Regions from separate parts of the Brevundimonas sp. EAKA genome, predicted to be linked through region 2. Evidence: riboswitches for the same ligand, from Rfam matches in the RefSeq annotation. Region 2 holds a riboswitch; the other holds the start of a gene.
What was found. Region 2 has a riboswitch for cobalamin ahead of ER13_RS09380 (TonB-dependent siderophore receptor). Riboswitches for the same ligand answer to the same signal wherever they lie in the genome.
Positions count from the first base shown of each region.

Region 1 (8,585 bases), on a different contig from region 2:
CCGAATACAGGACCTTGCGGACGTCGGTCGCGATACGCTTACGGCTGAATTCCAGCTCGTTCAGCGCCTTCTGAACCGGCATGCCGCGGATCGATGCGGCGACCAGGTTCAGCTTTTGCGGGCTGATGCGCACGTTGACCAGCTTGGCGCGGGCCTCGGTCGGGGCGACCCGACGAATGTTCTTGGTCTGGGCCATCAGTTACTTCCTTTTGGCCTTCTTGTCCGCCGCGTGGCCCGGGAAGTTCCGGGTCGGGGCGAACTCGCCGAGCTTCATGCCGACCATCTCTTCCGAGACCGACACGGGCACATGCTTCTGACCGTTATGGACGCCGAACGTCAGACCGACGAACTGCGGCAGGATGGTGGAGCGGCGCGACCAGGTCTTGATCACGTCCTTGCGGCCCGACGTTTGAACGGCGTCGGCCTTCTTGAGCAGATACCCGTCGACAAACGGGCCTTTCCAGGAGGAGCGGGCCATTCTTAGCGAGCCTTCTTAACGTGGCGGGTACGGATGATGTACTTGTCCGTAGCCTTGTTCTTGCGGGTACGGGTGCCCTTGGTGTCCTTACCCCACGGCGTAACGGGGGTGCGACCACCAGAGGTCCGGCCTTCACCACCACCGTGCGGGTGGTCGATCGGGTTCATGGCGACGCCGCGGACGTGCGGGCGGAAGCCCATGTGACGCTTGCGACCGGCCTTGCCCAGGTTCTGGTTCATGTGGTCGGGGTTCGAAACCGCGCCCACAGTGGCGATGCAGCCGTCCAGGACCATGCGCAGTTCGCCCGAGCCGAGACGGATCTGGGCGTAGCCCTGATCGCGACCCACCAGCTGGGCGTAGGCGCCGGCCGAGCGAGCCAGCTGGGCGCCCTTGCCCGGCTTCATCTCGATGTTGTGGATGATCGTACCCACCGGCATCGAACGAAGCGGCATGGCGTTGCCCGGCTTCACGTCGGTCTTTTCGCCCGCGATCACCGTGTCGCCGGCCTTAAGGCGTTGCGGCGCGATGATGTAGGTCTTCTCGCCGTCTTCGTAGGTCACGAGGGCGATGAAGGCCGTGCGGTTCGGATCGTATTCCAGACGCTCGACCGTGCCGACCATGTCCCACTTGCGACGCTTGAAGTCGATCTTGCGGTACAGGGTCTTGGCGCCGCCGCCACGGAAGCGGACCGCGATGCGACCGCCCTGCCCGCGTCCGCCCGACTTGGTCAGGCCTTCGGTCAGCGACTTTTCCGGACGGCCCTTGTGGAGCTCCGAACGGTCGACCAGCACGAGGGCGCGACGGCCCGGCGAGGTCGGATTGTAATGTTTCAAGGCCATCTGATCAGAGCCCCGTGGTGACGTCGATCGACTGGCCGTCGGCCAGGGTCACGATCGCTTTTTTGATGTCGACCCGGCGACCCAGGATACCCCGGAAGCGCTTGGTCTTGCCCTTTTGAACCAGGGTGTTGACCTTCAGGACGTTGACTTTGAACAGGCTTTCGACCGCCGCGGCGATCTCGTCCTTGGTCGCCGTGTCGGCGACGCGGAAGACGACCTTGTTCTGCTCGGACAGGATCGTGGCCTTTTCGGTGATCACCGGAGCCAGGATGGTGTCGTAGTGCTTGGCGGTAGGTTGAGCGGCCATTACGCGGCTTCCTTATCGCTGAAGCGGGCTTCGATCGCCTCGATAGCGGCCTTGGTCAGCACCAGCTTGTCAGCCCGCAGGATGTCATAGACGTTCAGGCCGGCGTTCGGCAGCACGTCGATGTGCGGGATGTTGCGTGCGGCCAGGCCGAAGTTCGTGTCGACTTCCGGACCCGCGATGATGAGAGCCTTGGTCCAGCCCAGCTTGCCGAGCGTCTCGCGCAGCGAGGCGGTCTTGGCTTCCTTGACCGAGACGGTGTCCACGATGATCAGGTCGCCGGACTTCGCCTTGGAGGACAGGGCGTGACGCAGAGCGAGCGCGCGGATCTTCTTCGGCAGCGAGAAGCCGTGGTCGCGAACGACCGGACCAAAGGCGCGCGAACCGCCGACGAACTGCGGTGCACGGCGCGAACCGTGACGAGCGCCGCCGGTGCCCTTTTGCTTGTACATCTTCTTGCCCGTACGAGAATTCTCGTTGCGGGTTTGAACCTTGTGCGTGCCGGCGCGACGCTTGGCCAGCTGCCAGTTGACGGTGCGGGCCAGGATGTCGCCGCGGATGTCGGAGATGCCGAAGACGGCGTCCGACAGTTCCACGTCGCCAGCGGCCTTGCCGTCGAGTTGGATGACAGAGAGTTTCATTACGCTTCACCGCCTTCGGTCGCTTCGACGGGGGCTTCTTCAGCCGGGGTCGAGGCGGGTTGAGCAGCAGACTTGCTCGACTTCAGCGCACCGGGGAACGGAGCGTCAGCCGGGCGAGCCTTCTTGATGGCGTCACGAACCTTGACGTAGCTGCCGTCATGACCGGGGACAGCGCCCTTGATCAGGATCAGGCCACGCTCGGCGTCCACGCGGACGACGGTCAGGTTCTGGGTGGTGACGGTTTCGGCCCCGTAGTGACCGGCCATCTTCTTGCCAGGGAAGGTCCGACCCGGGTCCTGACGGTTACCCGTCGAACCGTGCGAACGGTGCGACAGCGAAACACCGTGCGTGGCGCGCAGGCCGCCGAAGTTCCAGCGCTTCATGGCGCCGGCGAAACCCTTACCAATGGTCTCGCCCTGGATATCGACCTTCTGACCCACAACGAAGTGTTCAGCCGAAAGTTCGGCGCCCACATCCAGCAGACCTTCCGCATCGACGCGGAACTCGGTCACATAGGCTTTCGGTTCGACTTCCGCCTTGGCGAAGGTCTCGCGTTGAGCCTTGTTGGTGTTCTTGGCCTTCTTCGTGCCAGCGCCCAGTTGGAGAGCGACGTAACCGTCACGCTCCTGGGTACGTTGGCCGACGACCTGGCAGCCGTCGAGCTGAAGCACAGTGACCGGTACGTGCGCGCCGTCATCGGCGAACACGCGGGTCATGCCCAGCTTCTTGGCGATCACGCCCGTGCGCATCGGATCCCGCCTCTTTCTACTTTAAATCTTGATCTCGACGTCCACACCGGCGGACAGGTCGAGCTTCATGAGCGCGTCCACGGTCTGCGGGGTGGGGTCGACGATGTCGAGCACGCGTTTGTGCGTGCGGATTTCAAACTGCTCACGCGACTTCTTATCGACGTGCGGAGAGCGGTTCACGGTGAACTTCTCGATCAGGGTCGGCAGCGGAATCGGACCGCGAACGGTCGCGCCGGTGCGCTTGGCTGTATTGACGATCTCGCGCGTCGAGAAATCGAGGACGCGGTGATCAAAGGCCTTGAGCCTGATGCGGATGCTTTGATCCATATCGGTGCTTACTTCCAATGCGGTCGGAGGACCGCGTCCCTGTGAACCATTTCAAAGACCGAAGGCCTTCGGGCATAGAGCCCTCAGGGAACGCAAATCCGCAAAAACGATCGGCCCACGCAGTCGCCTGCGAAGGCCGCTAAAGTCCTGGGTCACTGCAAAGAACAGGGTCTCAGGTCGTTCCTGCGAACCGCGTCTGCATCCGGGGATGCACAGCCGGTCCAACAAGAGTGGGGCTTATGCCTACCGATTCCATTTTCGTCAAGCGGCGAAACCGTGGCGGCGACAGGATTCCGTCAGGCCGGTTCCAGCGTCGCCGCAGGCGTCGAAATCGGCGCAGATCGCCCCGCCTCATCGACCGCCACCATGACGAATTCGGCCACGGCCGACCGCCGTCGTTCGCCGGTCAACAGCGCCTCGGCCCACAGCTCCACCTCTATAGTGACGGAGGAGCGGCCGACCCGCGTGACGCGCGACGCCAGTTCGATCATGTCTCCTTCTCTTATAGGCGACGAGAAGTCGATGCGGTTCGACGCCGCCATGACCATGACGCCCCTGGCCCGTCGGGTGGCGCGGATGAAGGCGGCCTTGCCCATCAGCTTCAGTGCGTCGCCGCCGTAGAGGGTGCCATAGTGGTTGGTCCAGGTCGGGAAGACCATCTCCGCCGTCCGCAGCCAGCCGTCCCCCCGCTCCGCCCGCTTGTCCGGAACCGGCGGCAGGTCGCCCTGCCCCGCTTCGCGGGGCGCCACCATGTTGAACACGCCGCGCGTACACAGGCGGCGCTCGCCGCTGACCGGCGCCTCGGCCCACAGTTCGACCTCGACCCCCATGGAGGTGCGGCCCACGCGAACCACCCGCCCCGTCGCCTCGACCATTTCACCGATCCGGGCGGGTGCGGCGAAGTCGATCCGCTCGCAGCCCGCCGTGACCGTGTGCCGCCGCGCATGACGCGCGGCGGCCAGGAAGGCGACCTTGTCCAGGTGCGCCAGACCGACGCCGCCGAACAATGTGCCGTGGTGGTTGGCGTCGCCAGGGAACACCATGTCTATAAGCGTGACGCTCATCCCCCTACGGCCTCCAGGCGCGCGGCCTTCGCGGCCGAGACCATATTGGTCAGCGCCGCCTCGGTCTCGGCCCAACCGCGGGTCTTCAGGCCGCAGTCCGGGTTCACCCACAGCCGGTCCGCCGGCAGCTTGCCCGCCGCCGCCGTCAGCAGGGCCGCCATCTCGTCCACAGACGGCACGCGCGGCGAGTGGATGTCATAGACGCCCGGTCCGATCTCGGCCGGATAGCGATAGTCGGAGAAGGCGTCGAGCAACTCCATCCTGGACCGCGAGGTCTCGATGGAGATGACGTCGGCGTCCATGGCCCCGATGGACTGGATGATGTCGTTGAACTCGGAATAGCACATGTGGGTGTGGATCTGGGTCTCGTCCCGCACGCCCGATGCGGTGATGCGGAAACACTCGACCGCCCAGTCCAGATAGGCCGCCCAGTCGGCGCGGCGCAGGGGCAGGCCCTCGCGCAGGGCCGCCTCGTCGATCTGGATCACGACGGCGCCCGCGGTTTCCAGATCGATCACCTCGTCACGGATGGCGAAGGCGATCTGGCGGCAGGTCTCGCTGCGCGGCTGGTCGTCGCGCACGAAGGACCAGTTCAGGATCGTCACCGGGCCGGTCAGCATCCCCTTCATCGGCCGATCGGTCAGGCCCTGGGCGTAACGCCACCATTCCACCGTCATCGGTCTGGGCCGCGACACGTCGCCATAGATGATCGGCGGCCGCACGCAGCGCGAGCCATAGGACTGGACCCAGGCGGCCTTGGTGAAGACGAAGCCGGACAGCTGTTCCCCGAAATACTGGACCATGTCGTTGCGTTCGAACTCGCCGTGGACCAGCACGTCCAGACCCAGGTCTTCCTGCCATTTCACCGTGCGCGCCGTCTCTTCGCGCAGGAAGGCGGCGTAGGCGGCGTCGTCGATGACGCCCTTGCCGTGATCGGCGCGCGCCTTTCGAACCTCGGCCGTCTGAGGGAAGGAGCCGATGGTGGTGGTCGGATAGGCGGGCAGGTTCAGCCGCCGCTGCTGCACCGTGCGCCGGATCTCGAAGCTGGAGGTGCGGGTCGACAGGGCGGGGTCGGCGTCGGCGGCGCGCGCCTGGACCTTCGGATCATTGATGCGCGGCGAGGTGCGGCGCGAGGCGACGGCGGCGGTCGAGGCGTCCAGTTCGGCCTTCACCGCATCGCGGTCCTGGTTCAGGGCGCGGGCCAGGGTCGCCAGTTCGGCCACCTTCTGCACGGCGAAGGCCAGCCAGTTCCTGATCTCCGGCTCCAGGGCGATCTCACGCTCCAGATCGATGGGGGTGTGGAGCAGCGAGCAGGACGGCGCCAGCACCACCCGGCGGCCCGAGGCGACCAGGGGCTCGACCCGGTCCAATACGGCGTTCAGATCGGCCTTCCACACATTGCGGCCGTCGATGACGCCCAGCGACAACACCTGATCGGGACGCATGTCCGAAGCGACCGGGGCCAGTTGCTCCGGGGCGCGGATCAGGTCGAGATGCAGGCCATGCACCGGCAGCTTCAACGCCGTATGCAGATTGTCGCCCAGCGCGCCGAAATAGGGGGTCAGCATCAGCTTGATCGGCGGCGTCACATCGGCCAGCACGCGATAGGCGTGATCATAGGCGGCCTTGGCCTCGTCGCTCAGGTCCGTGACCAGGCAGGGTTCGTCCATCTGCACCCAGGTCGCGCCCGCACGCGCCAGCGACCGCAGCACCTCGGCATAGACCGGCAGCAGCCGAGGCAGCAGGCTGAGGACGTCGAAGTCGGCCCCGCGCGTCTTGCCCAGCAGCAGATAGCTGACCGGCCCCAGCAGCACCGGCCGGGTGTCGATCCCCTGCCCCCTGGCTTCCAGATACTCGTCCAGCGCCTTGGTCGAGCCCAGCCGGAAGACCTGATCCGCCGTGAACTCAGGCGCGAGATAATGGTAGTTGGTGTCGAACCATTTGGTCATCTCCATCGCCGGCGCGCCCTCACCGCCGCCGTGGACATGACCGTGTTCGCAGACCGGACTGTCGCCGCCGCGAGACCCCGGCGCCCCAGACCCTCTGGCCATGGCGAAATAGGTCGCCAGATCGACCCGATCCCCGCTCCAGCCATAGGCGGCGGGCACGGCCCCGACCATGGCGGTCAGGTCCAGCACCTGGTCATAAAGAGAGAAGTCGTTCGACGGCACGATGTCGGCGCCCAGATCGCGCTGGCGGGCCCAGGTGAGGGCGCGCAGCTCGGCGGCGGTGGACAGCAGGGCGTCCCCGTCGATCTTGCCGGCCCAATAGGCCTCAAGCGCGGTCTTCAACTCGCGCTTGGGGCCGATGCGGGGAAAGCCGAGGGTGGCGACCAGGACAGTGTGGCGGGTCATGACGTTCGAAACCTGTATTATGGCCAGGCTTCGGACAGGGTCGCGCGGACGCCGACGCGAACAAGGGTCCGGCGGCGCGCATGCGGCCTGACCGGACACCCCGCCGGAGGACGTTATCTGTCGGGGCAGGTCTCCTGGCTCACGGGTCGACGCCTCGGATCCGGCCTTCCCGGCGCGAACGCCAGTGACACGAGATGGACCCTCGACTCGCCGCTTACAGTTGCGGGGGCAGCGCCGGTTTCACACCGGCTTCCCTCTTAGCTCCACGCGCCCCGAAGACCGCGTGCAGACCACGACCCGGGCACATGACAGCAATGAAGCGCAGCCGTCAATACATATAAGGATATCCTTATATGATTATATGATTGCGGCCCGTTAACCCCTTGCCGCAGGAAACGCGCGCGCGTGACACATTTCGACCACAAGGCGTGGCGGATGAGCCACATGTCAGTTTCAAGACACTTATGTAACGACGGTTTATTGCTCAGCTTCTCGCGCCGGCTGGTAGCAGCCGCCCTCCCCGGGCCTCCACCCGGGCACAGACTGCTAAGGACAAAAGAAAATGAAGACGATCCTCCTCGCCTCGGCCGCCGCCGCCACCCTGTTCGCCGCCCCGGCCTTCGCCCAGAACGCCATCGGTTCGGTCGGCGTGACCTACTCCAACCCGTCGGTCGAAGTCGCCGGCGATGACGTCGACGCCGACGTCTGGACCGTGGACGGCACCGTCGCCCTGCCGGCCGCCGACTGGACCGTGACCCTGAACGGCGCCGTCGACTACACCAAGGCCTTCGGTGAAGAAGTCGTCACCGGCGTCGCCGCCGCCCACCTGACCAAGATGTGGACCTCGGACGTCCGCGCCGGCGCCTTCGTCGCCGCCAACGACATCGGTTCGGGCAACGATCCCGTCTGGACCGTCGGCGCCGAAGCCCAGAAGTACCTGTCCAACGCGACCCTGACCGGCCTGGTCGCCTACACCACGTCCGACGACAGCGACGCCGACATCTGGACCGTCGGCGGCGACGCCGCCTTCTACGTCATGCCGAACCTGCGCCTGAACGCCGGCGTCAGCTACAACAACGTCGACGTGGCCGGCGGCGACGTGGACGCCTGGACCTATGGCGTGGGCGCCGAGTACGAAATCGAGAACACCCCGTTCTCGGTCGGCGCCGCCTACAACCGCGCCGACGTCGACTCGATCGACGTCGACACCTGGTCGCTGGGCCTGCGCTACAGCTTCGGCGGCGGTCTGCAAGCGCGTGACCGCGCCGGCGCCGGCCTGAACGTCTCGTCGATCACGAGCGTCCTGGGCGGCCTGTAAGCAACGGCCTCCCTCACGGGATGAGAAGAGCCACGGCGGAGCGATCCGCCGGGGCTTTTTTCATGTCCGGATCGACGCACGAAAAAGGCCCCCAGGGTTCCACGACCGGGGGCCTTTCCTCTCGCGGCGAGATACGGGTCTTAACGCCCGATATGAAGCGTCCCTGATCCGACGACGGTGCGGGACACAGAGCCTGTGGCGGCGGCGACGCGGACGTTCCCCGAGCCGGCGATGGCGACGCTGAGGTCGCGGGTCGTTCCGCCGTAGCGGACGTCCCCGGACCCGCCGATGGCGACCGACAGCTTGTCCAACCGACCCTGGCGGACGTTCACCCCGCCCGAGCCGCCGATGGAGATGTCGCCCTGACCATTGGCGCTGGCGACCTCCACATTGCCCGAGCCGCCGACGGCGACCTTGAGGTCGCCCGTGCCGCCGGCCGAAACCGAGCCTGAACCGCCGACGCTGGCGTCCAGCGTCCGCGACGTCCCGGCGCGGATCGACCCCGAACCGC
Region 1 covers NZ_JMQR01000021.1:16,834-25,418, forward strand. Annotated here, with positions in the region: gene rplV (50S ribosomal protein L22) at 1-196, opposite strand, end outside; gene rpsS (30S ribosomal protein S19) at 200-478, opposite strand; gene rplB (50S ribosomal protein L2) at 481-1,317, opposite strand; gene ER13_RS04955 (50S ribosomal protein L23) at 1,322-1,624, opposite strand; gene rplD (50S ribosomal protein L4) at 1,624-2,262, opposite strand; gene rplC (50S ribosomal protein L3) at 2,262-3,011, opposite strand; gene rpsJ (30S ribosomal protein S10) at 3,033-3,338, opposite strand; gene ER13_RS04975 (acyl-CoA thioesterase) at 3,635-4,402, opposite strand; gene metE (5-methyltetrahydropteroyltriglutamate--homocysteine S-methyltransferase) at 4,399-6,756, opposite strand; cobalamin riboswitch at 6,863-7,055, opposite strand; gene ER13_RS04985 (porin) at 7,319-8,074, shown strand; gene ER13_RS04990 (DUF2807 domain-containing protein) at 8,215-8,585, opposite strand, start outside.
Region 1: linked by a shared signal. The riboswitch ahead of metE (5-methyltetrahydropteroyltriglutamate--homocysteine S-methyltransferase) and the one ahead of ER13_RS09380 (TonB-dependent siderophore receptor) in region 2 are both predicted to bind cobalamin.

Region 2 (8,585 bases):
TCCGCCATACCGACGATCTCCAGGTAAGACTCGCGTAACGTCTCGCTCAACCTCCTTTAAGCTTTGGAGGTGCAAGATGGGAATGTGACGCATTCCCCCGCCACCCCTTCGGCGCCTTCGCCCATAGATCGCCTGGCTCTCGCCGTGGTGACAGAGCCGGGACGCGCCCTGAATCCGTTCATGGCCGCGCCGTCGGGCGCGCGCGAGGACGCCATGCGCTTCCTGTTGCAGACGGGCGCGGACGCCGGTGTCAAGATGATCGCGACCAAACCGGGCGGCGACGGCGAACGGCTGCTGGGCCAGGCCTGGCCCTTCCCCTCGCCCTTCCGCGTGACGGTTCAAACCGTGGCCCTGAGCGAAGGCCTGGATCGGGTCGAGGCGCGGGCGCGCCGGTCGCTGGAACGCATGGGCCTGCCGCGCGGCGAGGCCCTGCTGGTCAATAACGCCGCCGACCTGGCCGGGGCCGAGGGCCGCGCCCTGTGGGACCGGCTGCAATCCCTGAAGACCCGCGGCCTGTTCCGCAGCATCGGCTTCTGCGCCACGGTCGAGGACGGCCCGGCCCTGCTGGCGCGCCGGCTGGAGGCCGACGTGGTTCAGATTTCCTGCAATCTGCTGGACCAGCGGGCCGCCGCCGAGGGCGTGCTGGACGAGATCAAGGCCGGCGGCGCCGAGGTGCACCTGGCCTCGGTCTTCGCCGGCGGGCTTCTGTTCGCGGTCGGCGATGAATTGCCGCCCCATCTGGCCAACTACGCCCAGGCCCTGTCGCGGACGCGCCGGCGTCTGGCCGAACGGCGCTGCGATCCGATGCAGGCGGCCCTGGCCTATGCGTTTTCGCTGAAGGCGGTGGACCGGGTGGTCGCCAGCGTGGCCTCGGCGGCCGAACTGCGCGCCATCCTGGCCGCCGCCCACGCGCCCGGCCCCGATCTGAGCTGGCCGGAGCTGGCGCTCGAGGCGCCGGCGGCCTTCACCGCCGACGCCCGCGCGCGGATCAGTAGCGCAGCCTGACCCCGACATAGGCCGACCGGCCGGGCTCGCCGTAGCCCAGCACCTGCTGATACCGCTCGTCGGCCAGGTTCTCGATCCGGGCCGTCAGGGCGACCTGATCGGTCAGCTGATAGGCCGTGTTCAGGTTGGCGGTGACGAAGCTGTCGCGCACCCCGCCGGAATCATCCTGGTCGCCCTCGGCGCGGACGGTCAGGGCGCCCGAAATCCGATCACCCGTCCAGCCCAGGGTGGCCGATCCCGCATGTTCAGGCACGCGCAGCAGGCGCGCGCCGGTCGAGCGGTCTTCGGCGTCGGTCCAGGCATAGGCCAGGGTCAGATCGAAGCCGGCCCCCAGCAGGGCGCGGCCTTCTAGTTCGACGCCGTCGGAGCGGGTCCGATCGACGTTGTCGTAGTAGATATCGAAAGTATCTTCATTGAAGAAGTAAATGATCTGATCCTCGACATTCAGGCGATACAGGGTGGCGCGGCCGTCGAAACGACCGTCGGCCGAGGCCCAACCCAGTGCCACTTCGATGCTGTCGGCCGTTTCCGGCTTCAGGGTCGGATAGGGAGTCGACGAGAAGCAGAAGTCGCAAACCGCCTGGCTGACTGACGGGGCCTTGAAGCCCGTGCCATAGGCGCCCGACAGGATGAAACCGCCGGTCAATTCATAGGCGGCGGAGATCCGGCCGGTGGTCTTGGAGCCGAAGTCGTCCGTATCGTCGAACCGCAGGCCGCTGGTGATGCTGAGGGCGTCGCTGACTTCATAACGGGCCGTGCCGAACACCGAGCTCGTGCCCAGGCTGACCTTGTCACCTGTCGAGATACTGCCTTCGCTTTCCTCGCGTTCGGCGCCGAAGGCGTAGGTGGCTGCGCCGGCCTCGCCATTCGCCTGCCAACGATAGGCCTGACGGTCGGCTTTGAAGGTCGAGGGGAAGGCGCTGAAGGTCTGGCGCTCGATGTCCGAGGTCGAGACGCTGAACTGGTGGTCTAGCCCGAAGCCTTCGACGCTCGCGCGAGCAAAGCCCGACCATTGTTCGGATTCTGACGTGTCGTCATTGTCGGAGACCGGGAAACCGTTATCCATATCGGCATCGCTCTTGGACCAGCGGGCCGATCCGTCGAACTTGACGTTGTCGGAGACGGCGTAACGTCCCTTCACGCCTGCGGTGGTGGTGGTGAAGCCGTCAGCCTCGGGATTGCCGTTGGCTTCGTCGGCGGCGGAGATTCCATCGGTGTCGAAATGCGATACATAGGCGCTGACGGCATAGGTCTCATTGGCGACGCCGGCGGCCAGACGCCCGCGCACCGTGTCATAGCTGCCGGCCTCGGCTTCGGCGCGCAGACCGTCGATCTCCTTGGTGGTGAAGGAGATCACCCCGCCGATGGCGTCGGACCCCCACAGCGACGACTGGGGACCGGACAGGACTTCGATCCGGTCGATGTCGCCCAGTTCGAAGCCAGAGAAATCATAGGCGCCGTTTGGCTCAGCCGCGTCGTTGACAGGCGCGCCGTCGACCAGGACCAGGGTCTTGCCGGGCGTGGCGCCGCGCATCCGAACCTGAGCGAGGCCGCCGAAGGCGCCCGTGCGCGTCACCGACAGGCCCGGCACGTCGGACAGGATGTCGGCGGCGAAGACGGCGCCGCGCTGTTCGATCGTCTTGGCGTCGATGACGCGGGCGCCGGGCGTGTCGGCGACAATCGCCGAGATACGGGTGGCGGTGATGACGACGTCGTCCAGCTGGGTCGCCTCGTCAAAGGCGAAGGCGGGCGCGGCGAAGGCGGCGGACAGGGCCGCCGTGGAGAGAAGAATGGAGCGCTTCATTGAGCGAGAATCCCCGATGTCGGCTCCGCGAGTGCGCGCGAGGAACCGGTATGAGCGAGCCGATCCGCCGGGCCTGAAAGGTCCGGACGGCGCAAGATCGGGTCGCTACGACGAGAAGTCCCCGCGCCTCTGTCTGGTCCCGGACAGCGGACGAGCGACGTCAGGCGGCCAGGTCTCCTGGCTTGCGGGTCATAAACCGCCGTCCTCGCCTTCCCAGTCACCCAGTGGCGCCGGGGTCGAGACCCCGGACGGACGACGCTCTCGCCGCCTTCAGTTGCGGGCACAGCCACGGTGTCTCACCGTGTTCCCTTAACCGCCTGACACGGCCTATCGCAGGGGTGACAAGCCTGTGCAAGAGCCGTTAACGGGCTTGAGCGGTCGGTCGCGATCCGTCACCCTGACGGCACATGAACGCGCCCGCTTTTCCCTCCCCCGAACATTCGCCTGAAGTCGCCGCCTCGCTGGAAGGGGCGACGCCCTTCATGGCGCAGTATCTGACGGCCAAGGCCGGACAGCCGGACGCCATACTCTTCTTCCGCATGGGGGATTTCTACGAACTGTTCTTCAAGGACGCCGAGGTGGCGGCCGCCGCCCTGGGCATCACCCTGACCAAGCGGGGCAAGCACCAGGGCGAGGACATCCCCATGGCCGGTGTGCCGGTCCATGCGATGGAAGGCTATCTGGCCCGGCTGATCCGCCTGGGCCACAAGGTCGCCATCTGCGAACAGCTGGAAGATCCCGCCGAGGCCAAGAAGCGCGGCGGCAAGGCCGTGGTCCATCGCGGCGTGGTGCGGGTGGTGACGCCGGGCACCCTGACCGAGGACAGTCTGCTGGATGCGCGGGGCGCCAATCGTCTGGCGGCCGTGGCGGTGCGCAAGGGGCGGGCGGCGGTGGCGGTGGTGGAGCTGTCGTCCGGCGCTGTGGACAGCGTCGCCTGTGCGCTGGAGGACCTGGGCGCGGCCCTGGCGGCGTTCCGGCCGTCTGAGGTTCTGGTCACGGACCGGATCTATTCGGACCCGGCGACGCGGGACGCCCTGGACGGGTCCGGCGGCGTGGTTCAGGCCCTGGCCAGCGCCATCGCCGAGCCCCAGGCGGCCCAGGCGCGGGTCGAGCGGCTGTATGGCGTCGCGGCCCTGGACGGATTCGGCGCCTTCGAGGAGGCGGAAATTTCGGCCCTGGGCCTGATCGCCGCCTATCTGGAGACGACCCAGGCCGGCAAGGTCCCGGCCCTGGCGCCGCCGCGTCGGCTGGGCGAGAGCGGTTTTCTGGCCATCGACCCCGCGACGCGGACCAGTCTGGAGATCGACCGGACCCAGAGGGGCGAACGCGAAGGCTCGCTGCTGGCCTGTATCGACCGCACCGTCACCTCGGGCGGGGCCCGGGCCCTGGCGGAGCGGATCGCCCGGCCGTTGCGCGATCCGCTGGCGATCAACGAACAGCTCGACGCGGTCGAATGGCTGCTGGAGCGGCGCGATCTGCGCCGCAACCTGCGCGAGGGGCTGAAGGCCTCCTCGGACATCGCCCGCGCGGTCGGACGGCTGGCCTTGGGACGCGGCGGTCCGCGCGATCTGGCGGCGGTGCGTGTCGGCCTGACCATAGCGGAGGGGGTGGCCGGCCTGTTCATCGGCCAGGTGGATCCGATCACCGGTCAGCCGCGCCGCATCGCCCTGGCCTTGGATCGTCTCAGCCTGTCGCCCGAGGTGTCGCGGCTGAAGGCTGATCTGATCGACGGCCTGGTGGACGAGCCGTCCCACCTGGCGCGCGACGGCGGTTTCGTGCGCCCCGACTATCGTCCCGAACTGGACGCGGCCCGCACCCTGCGCGACGACAGCCGCCGGGTGGTCGCCGATCTGGAGGCGCGGGCCGTGGCGGAGTCGGGCGTGGCCTTCAAGGTCAAGCACAACGCCGTCCTGGGCTATTTCCTCGAGACCTCGGCCAAGGCGGCGGAAGGCCTGCTGCGGGCCGGGCCGGACAGCCCCTTCATCCATCGCCAGACCCTGGCCAGCCAGGTGCGGTTCACCACGGTCGAACTGTCGGAGCTGGACGCCAAGATCAGCCAGGCCGGCCACCGCGCCCTGGCCATCGAGGCCGAGACCTTCGAGACCTGGCGGCGCGAGGTCGCCCGTCTGGCCCAACCGCTGCAGGCGGTCGCCGAGGCCCTGGCCGAACTGGACGCCCACGCGGCCCTGGCGGAATGGGCGCAGGAGGTCGGGGCGACCCGGCCGGTAGTGGACGACAGCCTGGCCTTCTCCGTCGAGGCCGGGCGGCATCCGGTGGTCGAGGCGGCGGTCAAGGCGGCCGGCGATCCCTATACGCCCAACAATGCGCGGCTGGACGGCTCCGGGGCGGATTGCGCCCGTCTGGCCATCGTCACCGGGCCGAACATGGCCGGTAAATCCACCTTCCTGCGCCAGAACGCCCTGCTGGTGATCCTGGCCCAGGCCGGGGCCTTCGTGCCGGCGCTGTCGATGCGTCTGGGCGTGGTGGACCGGCTGTTCAGCCGGGTCGGGGCGGGCGACGACCTGGCGCGGGGGCGGTCCACCTTCATGATGGAGATGGTCGAGACCGCCGCCATCCTGACCCAGGCCACGCCGCGCAGCTTTGTCGTTCTGGACGAGATCGGGCGCGGCACGGCGACCTATGACGGCCTGGCCATCGCCTGGGCCACGGCGGAGGCCCTGCACGAGACCAATAGGGCGCGCACCCTGTTCGCCACCCACTATCACGAGCTGGCCCAGCTGGAGACGCGGCTGGACCATGTCTGCAACCTGTCCATGGTGGCCAAGGAGTGGAACGGCGATCTCGTCTTCCTGCACGAGGCGGCGCCGGGGGCGGCGGACCGGTCCTATGGGGTGCAGGTGGCCAAACTGGCGGGCGTGCCGGGCGCCGTGGTCGCCCGCGCGAGATCCGTGCTCGAACGGCTGGAAGGGGAGAAGGCGGCGACCGCCCGTCTGGACGACCTGCCGCTGTTCGCCCTGGCGGAACCGGCGCCGGTCCTTGCGCCCTCGCCGGTCGAGACGGCGCTCGGGGCCGTGGACCCCGACGCCCTGACCCCGCGCGAGGCGCTGGAGGCCCTCTACAGGCTCAAGGGAATGCTCACATCGAGATGAGATAGAGTATTGCCGTCGGGGAAGGTTCTTAACCTTGCTCATGTCAGGGATGCTTGACTGAAGACCCGAAGCCTCCACTGGATACGGCGATGAAACCCAGCGCGCTTTCCCTTTCGGCCAAGATCGCCCTCATGGTGATCGGCGCCCTGGCCGCCCTGACCGCGATCCTGCTGGCGGTGGCCGTGGTGCTGCTGACCCGGGATGCAGAGGCCAGCGCCGCCGAACGCCAGGAGGCCAATATGCGCGTCGCCTGGGACGTGCTGGCCGACTACGGCGACGGGTTTTCGGCGCGGGACGGCCGACTGTATGTCGGCTCCACGCCGATGAACGACTTCGTCGAACCGGTCGATCGGATCAAGGCCCTGGTGGGGGGCACGGCGACGGTCTTCATGGACGACCTGCGGGTCACGACCAATGTGGTCAAGGACGACGGTTCGCGCGCTGTCGGCACCAAACTCAAGCCCGGCCCCGTCTATGACGCGGTGCTGAAGTCCGGCAAACCCTATCGTGGTCAGGCCGACATCCTGGGCAAGCCCTATTTCGTCGCCTACGACCCGATCAAGAACGCCGCCGGCCAGACCATCGGCGTGCTGTATGTCGGCATTCCCAAGGCCGACTTCATGGCCTCGGTGAACCATATGATGGCCGGCCTGCTGATCTGCGGCGTCGTCGTCACCTTGCTGGTGGTGGGCGGCTGTCTGGTCGCCTCGCGCCGCATGTTCTCGCCGCTGCAGGCCCTGTGCGAGCGGATGGAGGCCCTGCGTCAGGGCCGCACCGATTTCGACGCCCCCTGGGTCTCGCGGCGACGACATCGGTCAGATCGCGCGCGCCGTCATCGCCTTCCGCGACGCCGCCGTGCGTCAGAAGGCGACCGAGACCGAGGCCGAGGCGATGCGCGAAACCGCCCGCGCCACCCACGCCGCCAGCGAGGCCGAGCGCGAACGCCTGGCCGAGGAAGACGCCGTCGTGGTCGGGGCCCTGGGCCAGGGTCTGGCGGCCCTGGCGCGCGGCGACCTGAACCACCGCATCACCGCCAGCTTCGCCGAGCGCAGCCGCAAGCTGAAGGACGATTACAACACCGCCGCCGACACCCTGGCCGCCACCATGGCCGATATCGTCGATCTGGTCGGGGCGATGCGCGCCGGAACCGCCGAGGTGTCCACGGCCACCGACGACCTGTCGCGCCGCACCGAACGCCAGGCCGCCGCCCTGGAACAGACCGCCGCCGCCCTGGATCAGATCACCGTCACTGTCCGCAAGACGGCCGAGGGCGCCCGGTCCGCCGCCGAGATCACCGCCCAGGCGCGCGGCGGGGCCGGAACGCGCGAGCGGATCATCGCCGACACCACCGCCGCCATGGGCGAGATCATCGGCGTCATCGACGAGATCGCCTTCCAGACCAATCTTCTGGCCCTGAACGCGGGCGTCGAGGCGGCGCGGGCCGGCGAGGCCGGCCGCGGCTTCGCCGTGGTGGCGTCGGAAGTGCGCGCCCTGGCCCAGCGTTCCGCCGACGCCGCGCGCGAGATCAAGGGCCTGATCGCCGCCTCGGGCGCCAGCGTCGGCGAAGGCGCCCGGCTGGTGTCCCAGACCGGCGGCGCCCTGACCGCCCTGATCAACCAGGTGGCCGAGATCAACCAGTTGGCGGGCGAAATCGCCGCCTCGGCCCAGGAACAGGCCGTGGGTCTGGCCGAGATCAATGTCGCCGTGAACCAGATGGACCAGACGACCCAGCAGAACGCCGCCATGGTCGAACAGACCACCGCCGCCAACCAGGCGCTGAGCCAGGAGGCGGAAAAACTGGCCGAGCTGGTGTCGCGCTTCCGCATCGGCGAGCCGGGTGTGGACAGCCAGTCTCAGGACGCCCGGACCGTCTGGGCCGCCTAAGCCCAAGCCGGACAAGATCAAAAAAGCCCGCTCGGCGACTGCCGAGCGGGCCTTTTTCATGTCAGACGCCCGTCGGGGCGCGGCGGATCAGGCCTGCATCATCCAGCCTTCGACGTCCATGGCCGCCTGGCGGACGGCTTCCGAACGGGTCGGGTGGGCGTGGCAGGTGCGGGCGATGTCTTCCGAGGCGCCGCCGAAGCTCATGGTGATGGCGGCCTCGTGGATCATCTCGCCGGCCTGCGGACCCATGATGTGGACGCCCAGAACCTTGTCGGTGGCGGCGTCGGCCAGAACCTTCACGAAGCCGTCGGTCTCGTGGTTGATCTTGGCGCGGCTGTTGGCGGTGAAGGGGAATTTGCCCTTCTTGTACGCGATGCCGGCGGCCTTCAGCTGGTCCTCGGTCTGGCCGACCCAGGCCACTTCGGGGAAGGTGTAGACGACGTTGGGCACCAGAGCGTAGTCGACGTGGCCGTATTTGCCGGCGATGGTGTCGATCACGGCGACCGCGTCTTCTTCCGCCTTGTGCGCCAGCATCGGGCCGTGGGTCACGTCGCCGATCACCCAGACGCCGCCCTCGTTGACTTGGCCGGCGACCTTGAAGTGGTCATGGTCGATGAAGCCGCGCTTGTCCGGCGTGACGCCGATGGTCTCCAGACCCAGGCCCTCGGTGTAGGGGCGGCGGCCGATGGCGACCAGGACGACGTCGCCCTTCAGGGTTTCGGCGGCGCCGCCGGCCGACGGTTCGACCGTCAGTTCGACCCCGTCCTTGACCGGCTTGGCGC
Region 2 covers NZ_JMQR01000053.1:2,218-10,802, reverse strand. Annotated here, with positions in the region: gene ER13_RS09385 (aldo/keto reductase) at 85-1,005, shown strand; gene ER13_RS09380 (TonB-dependent siderophore receptor) at 989-2,809, opposite strand; cobalamin riboswitch at 2,959-3,167, opposite strand; gene mutS (DNA mismatch repair protein MutS) at 3,217-5,919, shown strand; partial or broken gene ER13_RS19310 (cache domain-containing protein) at 6,009-6,503, shown strand; gene ER13_RS09370 (methyl-accepting chemotaxis protein) at 6,775-7,803, shown strand; gene lpdA (dihydrolipoyl dehydrogenase) at 7,891-8,585, opposite strand, start outside.